3 regions of the Caldimonas hydrothermalis genome follow, and region 3 is predicted to be linked to each of the others. Evidence: riboswitches for the same ligand, from Rfam matches in the RefSeq annotation. Region 3 holds a riboswitch; each other region holds the start of a gene.

Region 1 (5,407 bases), on a different contig from region 3:
CGTTCACGCCCAGCGCATAGGCCGGGCCGTCGCCCAGCAGCATGAGGTTGAGGTCGCGCGCCAGCACGAGGGCCAGGGCCAGCAGCACGGCAGCGCCGGCCAGCGGCAGGCCCCAGCGGTCGGCGCCGTTGAGGTCGCCCAGCAGCCAGAAGATCATGCCGCGCAGCTGTGCCTCGGGCGCGATCGACAGGATGAAGGCCACGATGGCGCCAAAACCCGCGCCCACGATCACGCCCACCAGCAGCAGCTGCACGCTGGCGCGCGTGCTGTCGGCCTGGCGGCGGAAAGCCCGCGCGCCCAACAGGAAGACCAGCGCCGTGGCCACCAGCGCACCGATGGCCGCGCCCAGGTTGACCCAGGCCCAGGTGGCCCCCGCCCACAGCGCCAGCAGCGCGCCCACCGAGGCCCCGCTGGAGATGCCCAGCACATACGGGTCGGCCAGCGGGTTGCGCAGCAGGGTTTGCAGCAGCGCGCCGGCCAGCGCCAGCAGGGCGCCGCAGGCCAGGGCCGACAGCGCGCGCGGCAGGCGCAGATTCAGCACGATGTCCGCCCCGATGCCCTCGAGCCGGCCGGCCACGGCCGCCAGCACCTCGGCTGCGTCCAGCCGCTGGCTGCCCAGCCCCAGAGCGAGCATCAAGGCGAGGGCCACCCCGCCCAGCAGCACGGCATAGAACAGGGGCAGCGAGCGGACGAAGCGCATGGGCCTTCAGGCGCAGTGGCTCAGCGCGGCGACCAGCGCAGGCCGACGAACACCATGCGTCCGCCGGTGGCGTAGGTACGGGCCACCGCGTAGTCCTTGTCGCCCAGGTTGTCCACGCGGGCCAGCACGGTCCAGTCCTGCGCCAGGGTGCGGCTGGCATGCAGGCTCACGAGCCCGTAGCCGCCCAGGCGCACGGTGTTGGCCGCGTTGTCGAAGCGCTCACCGACCAGCTTCAGGTCGGCGCCCACGGTCCAGTCGCCGAGCGTGGCATCGGCGCCCAGTTGCGCATGGCGGCGGGCGCGGCGGGCCAGGAGGCGGTCGGTGTCGGCATTGAGCGGTTTCTGGAAGTCGACCGAGCCCCACAGGTTGACGGCGCCCAGGCGGTGCGCGCCCGAGAGGGTCACGCCTTTCAGGATCGCCTTGCCGGCGTTTTCGTAGCAGCCGAAGCTGCTGGCGCAGGGGCCGGGGGCACCGAAGTTGATGAGGTCCGTCACCTCGTTGCGGAAGACCACCACGCCGAACTGGCTGTTGCCCTGCGCGTAGCGCAGGCCGGCTTCCAGGTTGCGCGAGGACTCCGGCTTCAGGTCGGCCACGCCGTACTGGCTGAAGCGCTGGTAGAGCGTGGGGGCGCGGAAGGCCGTGCCCGCTGCAACGGTGGCCCGCCAGCCGGGTGCGAATGCGTAAGCATAGGAGGCGGCCCCTGTGGTCTTGCCTCCAAACTCGCTGTCGTCGTCGTGGCGGGCATTGAGCTGCACCGTGTGGCCGCGATCGCTCCAGCCGTAACCCAAGGCCAGCGCGTTTTGCGAGCGCGAGGCGTCCAGGGCCGGTGGGCCGGAGTTCTCCAGGCTGTCTTTGCGGCGCTCCAAAGCCGCGGTCAGGCGATGTGCGCCGATGCGGTATTCGTGATGCCACAGATAGCTGTCGACCTTGGTGTCGGTGAGATACGGCGAGGGGCGGGTGCGGTAACGGTCGCGCCCTTGGTTGGCGCTCAAGCGCATTCGATAGGCTGGCGACCACTGCGCCGACCATGTCAAGCCCAGGGTTTGAACGTCATACAAGGCACGGTCGTCGGCCGTGCTGGCAAAGCCGTCGTATTGGGAGTCGAGGTCGTTGACCAGCGCCGAGGCTTCCAGGCGATGCCCTTGGGCCACGGCCCAGCCCAGGCGGGCAGAGGCGGAGGTGCGTTCGTAGCCGTCGCGGTCGGCGAAGCCCACGCCCGGGCGGGTGTCGAAACCCTTGCTGTCTTCATGCCCTACGCTCAGGGCATAGTCGAGGGCACCGCTCTTGCCGTGCACGCCGATGTCGGCCTTGCGCGTACGGTGACTGCCCAAGCCTAGGCCAATGCTCGGCGTGGCAGGACCCTCGCCCTTGCGCGTGAAGATCTGCACCACGCCGGAGATGGCGTCCGATCCGTAAACGGCGGCGGCCGGTCCGCGCAGAATTTCGATGCGCTCGATCTGTTCCACCGGCAAGGCGTTCCAGCTGGCGCCCCCCGTGGACTGAGAATCGACGCGCACGCCGTCGATGAACACGGCCGTGAAGCGGTTGTCGCCGCCGCGCAAGAACAAGCTGGTATTGGCCGCCGGCCCGCCATTGCGCGAGAACTCCACGCCCGGCGTGCGCGAGAGCAGGTCCGCCACCGTGGTGGCGCCGCTGCGTTCGATGGTGTCTCGCTCGATCACGGACATGTCTGCGAGCACCTCGTCGAGCCTTTGCTCGACGCGCGTGGCCGTGACGATGACGGTGTCCAGTGTAGGGGCCTGCGCCAGCAGCGTTTGGGCAGCGGCAGCCAGCGGCGCAAGTGCGCAAGAAGGCGCAAGAATCCATCGCGCGCTGCGACGGAGGGGTCGGGCAAGAGACATGGTTGAAACGGCAATGATCGTTCCAGCCCACTTCCCCGCAGGCCAGAACCCATCGAGCGCGCGCACGCGCTCCCCTGTTGGCCGGTATCCGGGCTGACAGATCCACACCGATCACCTTCCCAGCCGCGACCCGAAGGACTCGGCCAGTGGTTGAGGATCGGCGCTGAGCGCACCCGAAGGCGTGCCCGTCTGCTTACCGTTGCGGGGGCAGCGCAGGTTGGCGTGCCGGCGGGGCCGACGGCGCTTCCTGCTTCCCGTTTAACTGCCCGGCGGGACCGCCGGGCGAGCACCAACATGGGGAATTGTAGTACGACGGATGCTGCGTCTTCATCGACGCCGCGCTGCCGTGCCGCGCAGCATCAGCACCACGCCGCCGAGCACGATGCCGGCGGCCAGCCACTCGGGGCCGGTGATGTGCTCGCCGGCCACCGTCACGCCCAGCACCATCGCGATCACCGGGTTGACGAAGGTGTAGCTCGATGCCAGCGCGGCGCTCGTGTTCGCCAGCAAGTACATGTAGGCGTTGAAGGCGATCAGCGAGCCGAACACCACCAGGTAGAACCACGCGCCCACCGCCAGCGGCTCGGGCGGCCAGGCGGGCGACTCGCCGGCAGCCCAGGCCAGCGCCATCAGCACGAGCCCGCCGCAGATCATCTCGCTGGCGAAACCCATCGCGCCCGGGGCCATCGGCAGGCTGCGCTGGCTGAGCACGCTGCCCAGCGACCAGGTGAGGCAGGCGATCGCAATCGCTGCCAGCCCCGCGGGGGAGGCCTGGAAGCCGGCGCCCTGGGTGAGCATCAGCACGCCGGCCAGGCCCACGGCGATGCCAGCCATCTCCAGGCGAGCGGGCACCACACGCCACAGCAGGTTGAGGGCCGCGATCATCAGCGGCACCACCGCGATGAAGGCCACCACCAGGCCCGAGCCCACGGTCTGCTCGGCATAGGCCGTGCCGCCCATGCCACCGCCCAGCATCAGGGTGCCCACCACCAGGGCATTGCGCCATTGGTGCGCGTTGGGCCAGGCCACGCCGCGCCAGCGCATCCAGGCGGCCAGCACCACGCCGGCCAACAGGAAGCGGGTGCCCATCTGGAAAAAAGGCGGGAAGCTGATCAGCGCATACTTGATGGCCAGGTAGGTGGAGCCCCAGACCAGCCAGGTGGCCGCGAGGCAGAGCATCACCATCGGGCTGAGCGCGGGGGCGGAGGGCAGCGAAGAGGTGGCGGTGGACATGAGCGTGTTGTCGTCAGGTGTTGAGCCGCTATGCTAGAAAAGCTTGAAGCGCCGATGAAGATGAATTCAACGGAGATGAAGCCAATCCACCGTGAATCTCAAAGAAGGAAGCTGCCTTGACTTTGAACCTGGAACTGGACCATCACGATACCCGCATCCTGGCCGAACTGCAGGCCGATGCCCGCCTGTCGATGGCCGAGCTGGGCCGGCGCGTGCACCTGAGTCAGCCGGCCGTCACCGAGCGCGTGCGCAAGCTGGAATCGGCCGGCGTCATCACCGGCTACCGCGCCAGTGTGAACCTCGCCAAACTGGGCTATGGCATCCGCGCCATCGTGCGGGTGGGGCGGGCCGAATACGCCCGGGTGGTGAAGCTCATCCAGCAGACGCCTGAGGTGATCAACGCCTACAACGTGACCGGCGAGGACAGTTGGATCCTGGAAATCGCGGTGATCGACGTCGCCCACCTCGATGCGGTGGTGACGAAGTTCTGCTTGCTCACGGAAACTTCCACCTCCATCATCCTCAACGCGGCGCGCGAGCACCAGCCCATGCTGCCGGCCCGGCCCGAGGACGTCAAACCGCCCATCAAGAAGATCGACAACGCATGAACTTCGAGACCTTCTCCACCTGCGATCTGTGCGACGAGCACAAGGCCGACACCGACGGCGCCTTCCGCGTGTTGCCGCCCGTGTTCCACAGCTACGGCGGCAAGGCCCGCTTTGCCGGCCCGGTGCGCACGGTGAAGTGCTATGAGGACAACACCGAGGTGAAAGCCTTGCTGGAAGGACCGGGCCACGGCCAGGTGCTGGTGGTGGACGGCGGCGCCTCGCTGGCCCGCGCGCTGGTGGGCGGCAACATCGCCGCCGCGGCGGCGAAGAACGGCTGGGCCGGTGTGGTGGTGAACGGCTGCGTGCGCGACCTGGCTGAGATTCGCACATGCGACGTCGGTATCCGTGCCCTGGGCCTCAACCCCATGCCTACCGAACGCCGCCACCAGGGCCAGCGCGATGTGCCGGTGCAAGTGCAGGGCGTGTGGGTGCGTCCGGGCGAATGGTTGTTCGCCGACGAAGACGGCATCGTGGTGATGCCGGCACGAGGCTGACATTCAGCCCGCACGGACCAACCGATGCGGGCTTGGCGCTTCAATGCAGCACGTCCAGCAAGCGATCCAGACCGCCAAGGTTGATCGCCACCATCGCCTGCTCGCGCACCTTGGGCTTGGCGTGGTAAGCCACGCTCAGACCGGCGGCGGCCATCATCAGGAGGTCGTTGGCGCCGTCGCCCACGGCGATGGCTTGTGAGGGCGGGCAGCCCAGGCGTTGGCACAGGGCCAGGAGCTGGCGCTTCTTTTCTTCGCCGTCCACGATGTCGCCCACCACTCGACCGGTGAGCCGGCCGTTCTCGATTTCCAGCACGTTCGAATGGGCGTGGTCCAGCCCCAAGCGCTCGCGCACGCGGTCGGCGAAGAAGGTGAAGCCGCCCGACACGAGCAGGGTGCGCAAGCCCGCGGCGCGGCAGGCGGCGATGAGTTCGGCCGCACCCGGGTTCAGGCGCAGGCGCTGGGTGTAGACCTCCATCAGCGCGTCTTCGGGCACCCCTTTGAGCAGCGCCA
Region 2 (5,407 bases), on a different contig from region 3:
AATGCACCTGCGAATGCTGCACAGGGTCCGGCGTCACGAGCACATCGATCTCATGGGCCAGCAAGGCGCCCATGCCACCGAACTGAAACCGCTGATGGACATCGAGGTCCACATCCGGCCAACGCGCCAGGAACGGACCGATCTGCCGGTGCAGCCACTGGTAGCAGGGATGGCACTCCATCCCGATGCGCAAGGTGCCGCGCTCGCCGCGTGCGTATTGTCGCAAGCGATCCTCGGCCAGTTCCAGTTGCGGCAACACCCGCAGCGCCGTGCGCAGCAACTCCTGACCGGCTTGTGTGGGCACCAGGCGCTTGCCTTCCCGACGCCACACCGGCGTTCCCACGCGCTGCTCGAGCTTGCGCATCGTGTGGCTGAGCGCCGACTGTGTCAGGCACAGGTGCTGCGCGGCAGCGGTCAAGGATCCTTGGCGCGCCACCTCCCGGACGATTGCGAGGTGGATCCTCTCAATCATGAACCGTTTTGATTGAAATCTGACAAATCATCATTTTACTTCATTCGTTGCCTGCGACAGCATCGCGTCCTCGACAAACACCCCCATCCCGACGGAGGACGCCCATGCCCATGGTCACCACCCACAACCTCGGATTCGCGCGCATCGGCGCGCGCCGTGAACTGAAATTCGCCCTCGAAGCCCACTGGCGTGGCGAGGTCCCCGTCGATCACGTCTTGCACACCGCCGCCCAATTGCGTGAACGGCACTGGGCGGCTCAGAACGGGCTCGACTGGGTCCCGGTGGGCGACTTTTCGCTGTATGACCATGTGCTGGACACCTGCGCGGCGCTGGGATGCCTGCCGGCACGCGCGCAGGCCGCCGGGCTCGACCGATGGTCGGTGTACTTTCGTGCCGCGCGCGGCCGCGCCCATGCCCACTGCAGCGCCGACCCGGTAGCCGCTGCGGAGATGACCAAATGGTTCGACACGAACTACCACTATCTCGTGCCGGAGTTCGACGCCCACACCGAATTCCAGCTCGACGATGCGTGGCTGCAGGCGCAATGGGAACAGGCCCGCGCCCTGGGGGTGCGAGGCAAGCCCGTCTTGCTCGGGCCGGTGAGCTTGCTGCGCTTGGGCAAGGCGCGCGACGGCTCCGACCCCTTGGACCTGCTGCCCAGGCTGCTGCCGGTTTATGCACAGTGGCTCGAACGCCTGCACCGCGCCGGCGCCACCTGGGTGCAGATGGATGAGCCGGCGCTGGTACAAGACTTGGACGAGCGCTGGCGTCACGCCTTCAACCTGGCCTACCACACCCTCAAGGCCGTGCCGGTTCAACTGCTGGTGACCACCTACTTCGGCGCGCTGCGCGACAACCTGTACCTGGCCGCCCACCTGCCGGTGGCCGGCTTGCATCTCGATGCCGTGCGCGCGCGCGGCGAGATCGACGCCGCACTGAACCTGGTGCCGCCCACCAAGGTGCTCTCGCTGGGCGTGATCGACGGCCGCAACGTCTGGAAAACCGACCTGGACGCCACCTTGGACTGGCTGGAGCCGCTGGCCGAGCGTTTGCAAGACCGTTTGTGGCTGGCGCCCTCGTGCTCCTTGATGCATGTGCCGGTGGATCTGGATGCCGAGACGCGCCTGCCACAGCCGTTGCGCTCGTGGCTGTCGTTTGGGATACAAAAGCTTCAGGAACTGCACATCCTGGCCCGCGCGCTCAAGGAGGGACGAGACAGCGTGGCCCCGCTGCTCGAGCAGCAGCGACGAGCGCTTCGATCGCGACGCGAAAGCCCCGGCGTGCATCGTCCCGAGGTGCAAGCGGCACTGGCCGCGTGGGACGATACGCTCGGCCAGCGGCGCAGCCCTTACGCGCAGCGCAGCGCCGTCCAGCAGCAGCGCCTGGGGCTGCCGGCCTGGCCCACCACGACGATCGGTTCGTTTCCGCAGACGCCCGCCATTCGTCAGCAACGCAAACGCCTGCGTGAAGGTCTGATCGACGCCGCCATGTACGAGCAGGCGATGCAAGAGGAGATCGACCATTGCATCCGGGCACAAGAGGACCTGGGGCTGGACGTACTCGTCCACGGCGAGGCCGAGCGCAACGACATGGTGGAATACTTCGCCGAGCAACTCGAGGGCTTTGCCGTCACCGAGCACGGCTGGGTGCAGTCCTACGGCTCGCGCTGCGTGAAGCCGCCCGTTCTGTACGGCGACGTGCAACGCCCGGCGCCGATGACGCTGCACTGGACTCGTTACGCCCAATCAAGAACCAAGCGCCCCGTCAAGGGCATGCTCACCGGCCCGGTGACCCTGCTGAACTGGTCCTTCGTGCGCGATGACCAGGCGCGGGAGCGGACTTGTCGCCAACTGGCGCTGGCCTTGCGGCAAGAAGTGCTGGACCTCGAAGCCGCCGGCATCGCGATCATCCAGATCGACGAACCCGCCTTGCGTGAAGGCCTGCCCTTGCGGCGCGAGGACCAGTCCGATTACCTGCGCTGGGCGAGCCAGTGCTTTCGGATGGCTGCCAACGGCGTGGCCGATCACACCCAGATCCACACCCACATGTGCTACAGCGAGTTCAACGACATCATCGAGCACATCGCCGCCCTGGACGCCGATGTCATCACGATCGAGACCGCACGCTCGGCCATGGACCTGCTCGATGCCTTCGAGCGCCACGCCTACCCCAACGGCATCGGCCCCGGGGTGTACGACATCCACAGCCCCAACATCCCGTCCACGGCGCAGATGGCGGCCTTGCTGCGCCGCGCGGCGCAGCATCTGTCGCCCCGCCAGTTGTGGGTCAACCCCGACTGCGGCCTGAAGACCCGGCAGTGGCACGAAGTGCTGCCCGCGTTGCGAAACATGGTGGCCGCCGCGCGCGAGCTGCGCGAGCACACACCGTGTCTGGCTTGAGGTAAAGTGAAAATGCTTCGCGGTTTCTTGCCCCGCGGCAAGAATGAAAAGGGAACGACAGAAGGGTCGTGCAAGCGACCTGCGCTGTGGCTGCCCCCGCAACTGTGATCGGCGAGTTCGCGGTCCAACACGTCACTGGCCTCGTGCTGGGAAGACCGACCCGAACCATGACCCGAGAGCCAGGAGACCTGCCGTGAAGCACTGTGTCTGTGAACAGGGCGGGGTGTCCCTGATCTGGGCGCGTGGTCGACCCTGACGGTGGCGGCATGCCAGCCTGCCCTCGCCGGGTCTGCCGCTGCATCCGGCCTTGACGACGCCTTGCCCTTGCCGTGAAGGAGTCGTCATCTCATGCCCTCGCCCGCCTCGAAGCACGATACGCCCCCGCCCCTGCCCAGCCTGCGCACCGTGGACATGGTGTGGCCGGACCAGTCCAACCACCATGGCACCCTGTTCGGCGGCGCAGCCGTGGCCATGCTGGACCGGATGGCCTATATCGTCGGCGCGCGGGCCTTGTCCGGCCCCGTGGTGACCGCCAGCATCACCGAGCTGGCTTTTGCCTGCGCGGCCCCGGCCGGTCAGCTCGTCGAAGCGCACGCGCGCGTCACCGACATCGGCCAGCGCTCGGCCTGGATCGAAGCCGAGCTGGTCCGTGAAGATCTGCTCAGCGGCGATCGGGCCACCTGCGTGAGCGGGCGCTTCGTGATGGTGCTTCCCCCATCGCACGCTGCGCGTGCTGCGACCGCCTCGGTGCCCGCTGCCACGAGCATCGAGCCACCGGCCCAGGCCTGTACCGTGGCCGAGATCGTCTTTCCCAGCCATGTGAACCACCGCGGCATCCTGCACGGCGGTCCGGCCATGGCCTGGATGGCCAAAGCCGGTTTCGTCGCCGCCACACGCCACAGCCGGCGCACGGTGGTGATGGCCGGCTGCGAGCGGGTGGATTTCGACGCCCCGGCCCATGTGGGCGACATCGTCGAAGTGCACGCCTGGGTCAGCCGCACCGGGCGCCGCTCGATCCAGGTTCAGGCGCAAATGTGGATCGAGTCGGCCGACACCGGGCAACAGCGGCGCTGCACCACCGCGACGATGACCTATGTGGCCCTCGACACTTGAGCTGCAAGCCCTGCAGCCGGCGCACGCTCACGCCTTGCAGTTGCTGATGCTGGCGCTGCCCGGGCGTGATCGTCGCACGCGCTTCGGCCACGCCATCGACGACGACGCCTTGTGCGGGTGGATCCAGCGCCTGCCTTGGAACGAACAACGTGCCTGGGGCTTGTGGGCCGGGGATGACCTGGGGCTGGTGGCGGCCTTGCATCTGTTCGACACCGCCCAGGCCCATGTGTGCGAACTGGCCGTGGTGGTGCATCCCCGACTGCGCCGCCGCGGTCTGGGCAGCTTGTTGTTGCACACAGCCATCGCGCAGGCCCCGGATGTACACACCCTGCTGTGTGCGCATGGACACCCCTTCATCCGCGCCCTCAGCGTGCGCCACTGCTGGCCAGTCACCCCCTGGGGGCTGCAGGCCGGCTGGCGTGTGGTGGTGCGCCGTCCGGTCGCCTGCGCGCTGCCGGACGTCTGCCACGCCCCGGTAAAATCCGAGGTTTGACCCCGCCGAGCCCGAGACACCATGAGCCTGAAATGCGGCATCGTGGGCCTGCCCAACGTGGGCAAGTCCACGCTCTTCAACGCCCTCACCAAGGCCGGCATCGCCGCCGAGAACTACCCCTTCTGCACCATCGAGCCCAATGTGGGCATCGTGGAGCTGCCCGACCCGCGCCTGGCCAAGCTTGCCGAGATCGTCAAGCCCGAACGGGTGGTGCCGGCCATCGTGGAGTTCGTGGACATCGCCGGCCTGGTGGCGGGCGCGTCCAAGGGCGAGGGCCTGGGCAACCAGTTCCTCAGCCACATCCGTGAGACCGACGCCATCGTCAACGTGGTGCGCTGCTTCGAGGACGAGAACATCATCCATGTGGCCGGCCGGGTCGATCCCATCTCCGACATCGAGGTGATCCAGACCGAACTGTGCCTGGCCGACCTGGCCACGGTGGAAAAGAGCCTGCTGCGCTACACCAAGGTGGCGCGTGCCGGCGGCGACAAGGAGGCTCAGCGCCTGGTGGATGTGCTGAGCAAGTGCCAGGCCGCGCTGAACGAGGGCCAGCCGGTGCGCACGATCGACTTCAGCAAGGAAGAGCTGGCCGTGCTCAAGCCGCTGTGCCTGATCACCGCCAAGCCGGCGATGTTCGTGGGCAACGTGGCCGAGGACGGCTTCGAGAACAACCCCTTGCTCGACCGCCTGAAGGACTACGCCGCACGGCAGAACGCACCGGTGGTGGCCATCTGCGCCAAGACCGAGGCCGAGCTGGCCGACATGAGCGACGAAGACCGGCTCATGTTCCTGCAGGCCATGGGCCAGGACGAGCCCGGCCTGAACCGCCTGATCCGCGCTGCTTTCAAGCTGCTGGGCCTGCAGACCTACTTCACCGCCGGCGAGAAGGAAGTGCGCGCCTGGACCGTGCCCATCGGCGCCACGGCCCCC
Region 3 (5,407 bases):
GCCAGTGCACGACGTAGCGGCTGGACGCCGGTTCGCCCCAGCGGGCTGCGATGCGCGCACGCACGGGCTCGGGCAGCGTGCGCCACCAGGCGAGATAGTCCCTCAGGGGCAGCGCGGCGGCCTGATCGTTGCGCAGCAAGGCGATCAGATCCACATCGGGATAGTAGGCACGCAGGAGCGGACGCAGGCGCTCGATCCACTCGGCCTCCCGGGTCGGCGGCACCCGGTAGCCGGCCTCGGCCAGGCTGGCGCTCACCACCTCCAGGCTGCGTGGCACGTTCAGGAAAGACGCTCCGAAGTGGCTGCCACCGGGCGGGTAGTTGTAGACCATGGCCACGAGCTGCCGGTGCGCCGCGGGCGTATCGCGCAGGGCCACCAGGCGCCGTGCCTTGTCCGCCACGGCCTGGGCCTGGCGCTCGATCAGCTCGGTGCGCCGCCCGCCATCGGCATGGGCGGTCACCACCACGGGGTCGATGGCCCCGGCCGCCTCGGGCTGCACCAGGTAGAAGGGGGCGTCGGCCAGCTTCAGACCCGTGGGGTCACGCTCCCAGGTGGCCGTATCGCCATGGCGGTAGGGCTGAGTGGCCAGCACCGGCGTGCCCCATGCCTGGAACAAGGCCTGCAAGGCCGCCGACTGCGAACTGATCTGATGCAGCACCAGCACCCGCGGTGGCGCAGCACCGAGCAGCTCACGCAGCCCGTTGGCATCGAGCTGCTGCCCGAAGACGGCATAGGCGTCGAGCCCCTGGGCCTCGAACAGCTGCAACCACCGGTCGAGCCAGGCCGTTTCCCCGTCGATGAAATGGTGGCGGTGTACCAGCACAGCCACGGTCGGCCGATTCGCACGCCCGGCCCGCCAGCGCTGCCAGTCCTGGACGTCGGCCAAGAAGCCCGGGGCCTGCGGGTGGTAAAGCGCGCGCAACGGCCAAGTCTGCGGCGCGGGCCAGTCCATGGCTGCCACTGCTGCGCCCGAGCGGCCCGATGTCAGCCAGGTCTCGCCCAGCCGCAGGGCATGGCGCAGGTTTGCCGCCCCCCCGGCACGCAGATAAGCCGCCATGCGTGCGGCCACGTCGTCGGCCGCCGGCGTGCCCGCCGACGCATCCGCCGGGACGATCCACACCAGGCTGCCCGGTCGCTGGCGTGCATGGGCCTCGAACAGCTCGCCGAACTGGCGCTGCAGCCGCGTCACCACCGTGGGGTGCGGGGCGTCGATCCACACCAGGTCCGCACGCGCCAGCCCCTCGGCCATCGCCTGACGCTGCGCGGCCTGGCCCGCGGGTGGATCCTGCAAGGGATGGTCCAGATGCTGCACCTGCCAGCCCCGTTCGGCCGCGACACGCTCGACCTGCGCGGTGCGGGACGCCGGCGTCACATCCACCGTGACCCACAGCAGGGTGCGCGCCTGTGCCACACCGCCGAATCCGCCGCCTGAGGCCAGCATCAGCAGCGCCACCACGGGCAGCCAGGCCCGCCATCCACTCATTGGGGCGGCTCCGCGCTCGGGGCAGACGCGGCTTCGGGCACATAGACGATGCTGCCATCGCGCAGCCGGTAGGCCACACCGGCGCGCACGCCCTCGCCTTCGCCGACCGAGCCGCTGCCGCGGTAGCGCACCTCCCGGCCCTGCTCGCGCACCACGATCTCCGGGGCCCCGTCGCCCACCGCCACAGCCCCGCCCTGGCGTGCCATGCTCACGGCGATCAGCAAACCCACCACCAGCACCAGGAAGACATCCACGAGGTTGATGGCCGAGAGCATCGGGTCGTCGTCGTCCTCGTCGAAGACCTTGAGAAAGCGCAGGCTCATGCCGACGCTCCCCGCGCCCGCTTCACCGCCAGCAGCTCGGCCAGCAGCCAGCGCCTGCGCACCGAGTACAGCACCAGGCCCAGGCAGGCGGCCGTGAGGGCCAGCACCACGCCGGCGAAGGCACCGCTGAACACCGACAGCGCCGCGTGCCCCTGGCCGCTGGCCACGCCCTGCAAGGCCGGGCCCAGCGGGATCATCGTGGCGATCAGCCCCAGCATGGGAGTGACGCGGCTGAGCAGGCGCAGCGGCTCCATGCGGGCCAGGGCCTGAAGCTCCAGTTCGTCCAGCGTCAGGGTGTCGGCCCCGCGCAGCAACGAGAAACCCGGCGAACGTCGTTGCCAGGCCTCGACCGCGACAACGCCCGCCATCCACAAGGCATAGGCAAACGCGCAGGCCAGCAGCACGAGGACCGGCGTCAGCAGCCACTGCACGATCTGCAGGAAACCCAGTTCGAGCATGGTCGCCTCAAAACGTCAGCGCCGGGAAGCGTGGGCGCACCGTGACGGTCTTGCGGCCCTTGGGCGAGGCAAGCTGCACGCGCAACTGTTTCAGGCCGGGGTGGTCGCGAAACGCGGTGAAGGACACCGCGTTGAGCGCTTCGGGCCGGTCGCAGCGGAACTCGGCACGGTAGACGATGTTGGGGATGTCAGCGTTCGGATCGGCCGCCGCCGGATCGGGGGTGGCCTCGTGGCCGACCACCTGGCACCGGGCATCGGCAGCAGGCTGCAGGAAATTCAAAGGGTCCTGCAGCCGTGTCTTGAGCTCGCTCCACACCCGCTCCTGGTCTGCCCCCTGGGGCGGGTAGTCGTAGCCCAGCAAGCTCTCCAGCGGCACGTCGAAGACTGCGGTGAGGGTGCTGCCCTCCACCACCAGCCGCACCGCACCGTGGCCGTGGCTGTGGCTCCCGTGAGCCCAGGCCACGGACGTGAGAACAGACCCAGCGCCCACCCACAGGCAGGCGCACAGGCGCGGCACGAAGCTCGCGCACGAGAACGACTTGAACATGACCGTTTGCGATGAGAAACGCTCTCACCGCCTTCCCCGACGGTGCACGAGCCTCACGGCCTGGCAATCACGCCGGGCCACCTTGTTGGCCGGTATCCGGGCTGGTGGAAACGACCTTCATCGCCTTCCCGGGGATGCCGACAACCCATCACCAGTGGCCTGCAAGATGAAAGCGGGAGCGCGTCCTGCGAAGACGCATCCTCCGTCCACTTACCGTTGCGGGGGCAGCGCTGGTTAGACACGGCCCGCGCAGGCCGGCGTCCCCCAGCTTCCCGTTGAACTGCAGCGCGTGAACCGCACTGCGAGCACCAACCTTCACATCCTATCAGCCCGGGCCAGGTCGATCGACGACCACCCAGGGCCCGTGCGAGCGTTCGCGCAACAAGACCTGCACGCGCTCGACCAGCGCTTCGATGCGACGGCTCAGTTCCATGCGCCGCGGCAAGCCCGGCAGCGCGGCCTCCAGCACACGACGGTCTTCGCGCGCCATCGCCAGCGCCGTTTGCTGCACGATCACCGCCGCGCGCAGGCGCATCACCTCAGCCTCCAGGTGATCGATCCGCCAGGCCTGCTCCCGCAATTGCGCGCTGCAACGCGCTTGCACCTGCCCATACAGGGCAACCAAGGCGCGATGCTCCTGTGCCAACGTTCCCACTTCGACCATGGCTGACTCTCCCGTTCATCCAGCCCCGAAGCTGCCGGGGCGTCCGTTTGCCATCGTGGGATCGACGATTTATTTGCAAACGATTCTCATTTGTGTTTATACTGCGGTCAAGTCATCGCCCTGCCGCTTGCAGGGCCGCCACGCCGGTCATCGTGGGGCGATCCGGGGCCACAGGCCCTCGATCGTTTTGGCCAGCCAAAGGCGGGTTTGCGCCCGTCTGGTAGCCAGGCTGCTTTTTCGACCCTCACCGCGAGCCGGTGCTACTGGCCTGCGGCAAGACCGCCTTCGTGGACGATCTCATGGGCTCGATCATCGGCCCGGTGCGCAGCGTCTACACTCGGCGTCCCGCGTCCCTCACTCGGTGCCCCGATGCAACTCGCCACCTGGAACGTCAACTCCCTGGCCGTGCGCCTGCCCCAGGTGCTGGACTGGCTGGGCCAGCACCAGCCCGAGGTGGTGGTGCTGCAGGAAACCAAGCTCACCGACGACAAGTTCCCGCACGCGCAGTTTGCGCAGGCCGGCTATGCGGCGCAGTGGTTCGGCCAGAAGACCTACAACGGCGTGGCGCTGCTGAGCAAGACGCCCGCCGAGGACGTGGTGCGCAACATCCCGGGTTTTGCCGACGAGCAGGCCCGCGTGATCGCCGGCACGGTGGGCGATCTGCGCGTCATCGGGGCCTATTTCCCGAACGGTCAGGCGCCGGGCACCGACAAGTTCGAATACAAGATGCAGTGGATGCGCTCGCTGCGCGACTGGGTGCGTGAAGAACTGGCCCGCCACCCGAAGCTGGTGCTGATGGGCGACTACAACATCGCCCCCGAAGACCGCGATGTGTACGACCCCATCGCCTGGGCCGGGCAGATCCACTGCACGCCCGAGGAACGCGAGCAGTTTCGTCAACTGCTGGCGCTGGGCCTGTACGATGCCTTCCGGCTTTTCGAGCAGCCGCCCAAGAGCTGGTCCTGGTGGGACTACCGCAACCTGGCCTTCCGCAAGAACCAGGGGCTGCGCATCGACCACATCCTGGTGAGCGAGGCGTTGAAACCCTCGGTGACGGCCTGCACCATCGACAAGGCCCCGCGCAAGAACGAGCGCCCCAGCGACCATGCGCCGGTGGTGGCCGTGATCGCCTGAGGAGGCCGGGCGCCAGCCTCAATCGTCGAGCCCCAGCTCCTGGATTTTGCGGGTGATGGTGTTGCGCCCGATGCCCAGTTTCTGCGCGGCTTCGATGCGACGACCGCGGGTGAGCGCCAGTGCCGTGTGGATGAGCCGGGCCTCGAAGCGGCGGGTCAGGGTGTCCCACACGTCGGGCTGCCCGGAGGCGAGCAGCTCCCGCGCCTCGCGCTCCAGATCCCGCAGCCAGTCACCGGCGGCCTGCACCGGCCCGCCGGCGCAGTCTGCCGGCTGCGCCGCAGGCTCGGCCTGGCCGGCGGAGGGCGCCACGGCCGTCGCCGCCGCGCTCGGCTGCGCAGGCAGCACCGACACCGGCGGCTTGGGCGAGAGCGTGGCCTCACCCAGCAGTTCGGGCGGCAGGTCCTTGTCCTCGATGACTTGGGCCGGCGCCATCACAGTCAGCCAGTGGCAGACGTTCTCGAGCTGACGCACGTTGCCGGGAAAGTCAAAGGCCATCAGCCGCTCCAGCGCCGAATCGGAGATGCGCTTGGCTTCCACGCCCAGTTCCTTGGCGCTCTTTTGCAGGAAGTAGCGCGCCAGCGTGGGGATGTCCTCGCGCCGCTCGCGCAGCGGCGGCAGTCGCAGGCGGATGACGTTGAGGCGATGGAAGAGGTCCTCGCGGAACACCCCCTGCCGGACGCGCTCCTCCAGGTTCTGGTGTGTGGCGGCGATCACACGCACATTGCTGCGCAGCGGGTTGTGGCCACCCACCCGGTAGAACTGCCCGTCGCTGAGCACGCGCAGCAGGCGCGTCTGCAG

Evidence for each region. Region 3 has a riboswitch for cobalamin ahead of AC1ECW_RS05160 (ZrgA family zinc uptake protein). Riboswitches for the same ligand answer to the same signal wherever they lie in the genome.
Region 1: linked by a shared signal. The riboswitch ahead of AC1ECW_RS13970 (TonB-dependent receptor domain-containing protein) and the one ahead of AC1ECW_RS05160 (ZrgA family zinc uptake protein) in region 3 are both predicted to bind cobalamin.
Region 2: linked by a shared signal. The riboswitch ahead of AC1ECW_RS12620 (acyl-CoA thioesterase) and the one ahead of AC1ECW_RS05160 (ZrgA family zinc uptake protein) in region 3 are both predicted to bind cobalamin.

Annotation. Positions count from the first base shown of each region.
Region 1 covers NZ_JBWQXA010000012.1:14,982-20,388, reverse strand. Annotated here, with positions in the region: gene AC1ECW_RS13975 (FecCD family ABC transporter permease) at 1-700, opposite strand, end outside; gene AC1ECW_RS13970 (TonB-dependent receptor domain-containing protein) at 721-2,562, opposite strand; cobalamin riboswitch at 2,625-2,871, opposite strand; gene AC1ECW_RS13965 (EamA family transporter) at 2,890-3,795, opposite strand; gene AC1ECW_RS13960 (Lrp/AsnC family transcriptional regulator) at 3,912-4,403, shown strand; gene rraA (ribonuclease E activity regulator RraA) at 4,400-4,897, shown strand; gene serB (phosphoserine phosphatase SerB) at 4,938-5,407, opposite strand, start outside.
Region 2 covers NZ_JBWQXA010000010.1:9,265-14,671, reverse strand. Annotated here, with positions in the region: gene AC1ECW_RS12630 (LysR family transcriptional regulator) at 1-472, opposite strand, end outside; gene metE (5-methyltetrahydropteroyltriglutamate--homocysteine S-methyltransferase) at 583-2,871, shown strand; cobalamin riboswitch at 2,875-3,081, shown strand; gene AC1ECW_RS12620 (acyl-CoA thioesterase) at 3,220-3,984, shown strand; gene AC1ECW_RS12615 (GNAT family N-acetyltransferase) at 3,965-4,477, shown strand; gene ychF (redox-regulated ATPase YchF) at 4,499-5,407, shown strand, end outside.
Region 3 covers NZ_JBWQXA010000003.1:28,544-33,950, reverse strand. Annotated here, with positions in the region: gene cobN (cobaltochelatase subunit CobN) at 1-1,483, opposite strand, end outside; gene AC1ECW_RS05170 (DUF2149 domain-containing protein) at 1,480-1,806, opposite strand; gene AC1ECW_RS05165 (hypothetical protein) at 1,803-2,264, opposite strand; gene AC1ECW_RS05160 (ZrgA family zinc uptake protein) at 2,272-2,811, opposite strand; cobalamin riboswitch at 2,882-3,139, opposite strand; gene AC1ECW_RS05155 (hypothetical protein) at 3,137-3,475, opposite strand; gene AC1ECW_RS05150 (exodeoxyribonuclease III) at 3,845-4,609, shown strand; gene ntrC (nitrogen regulation protein NR(I)) at 4,628-5,407, opposite strand, start outside.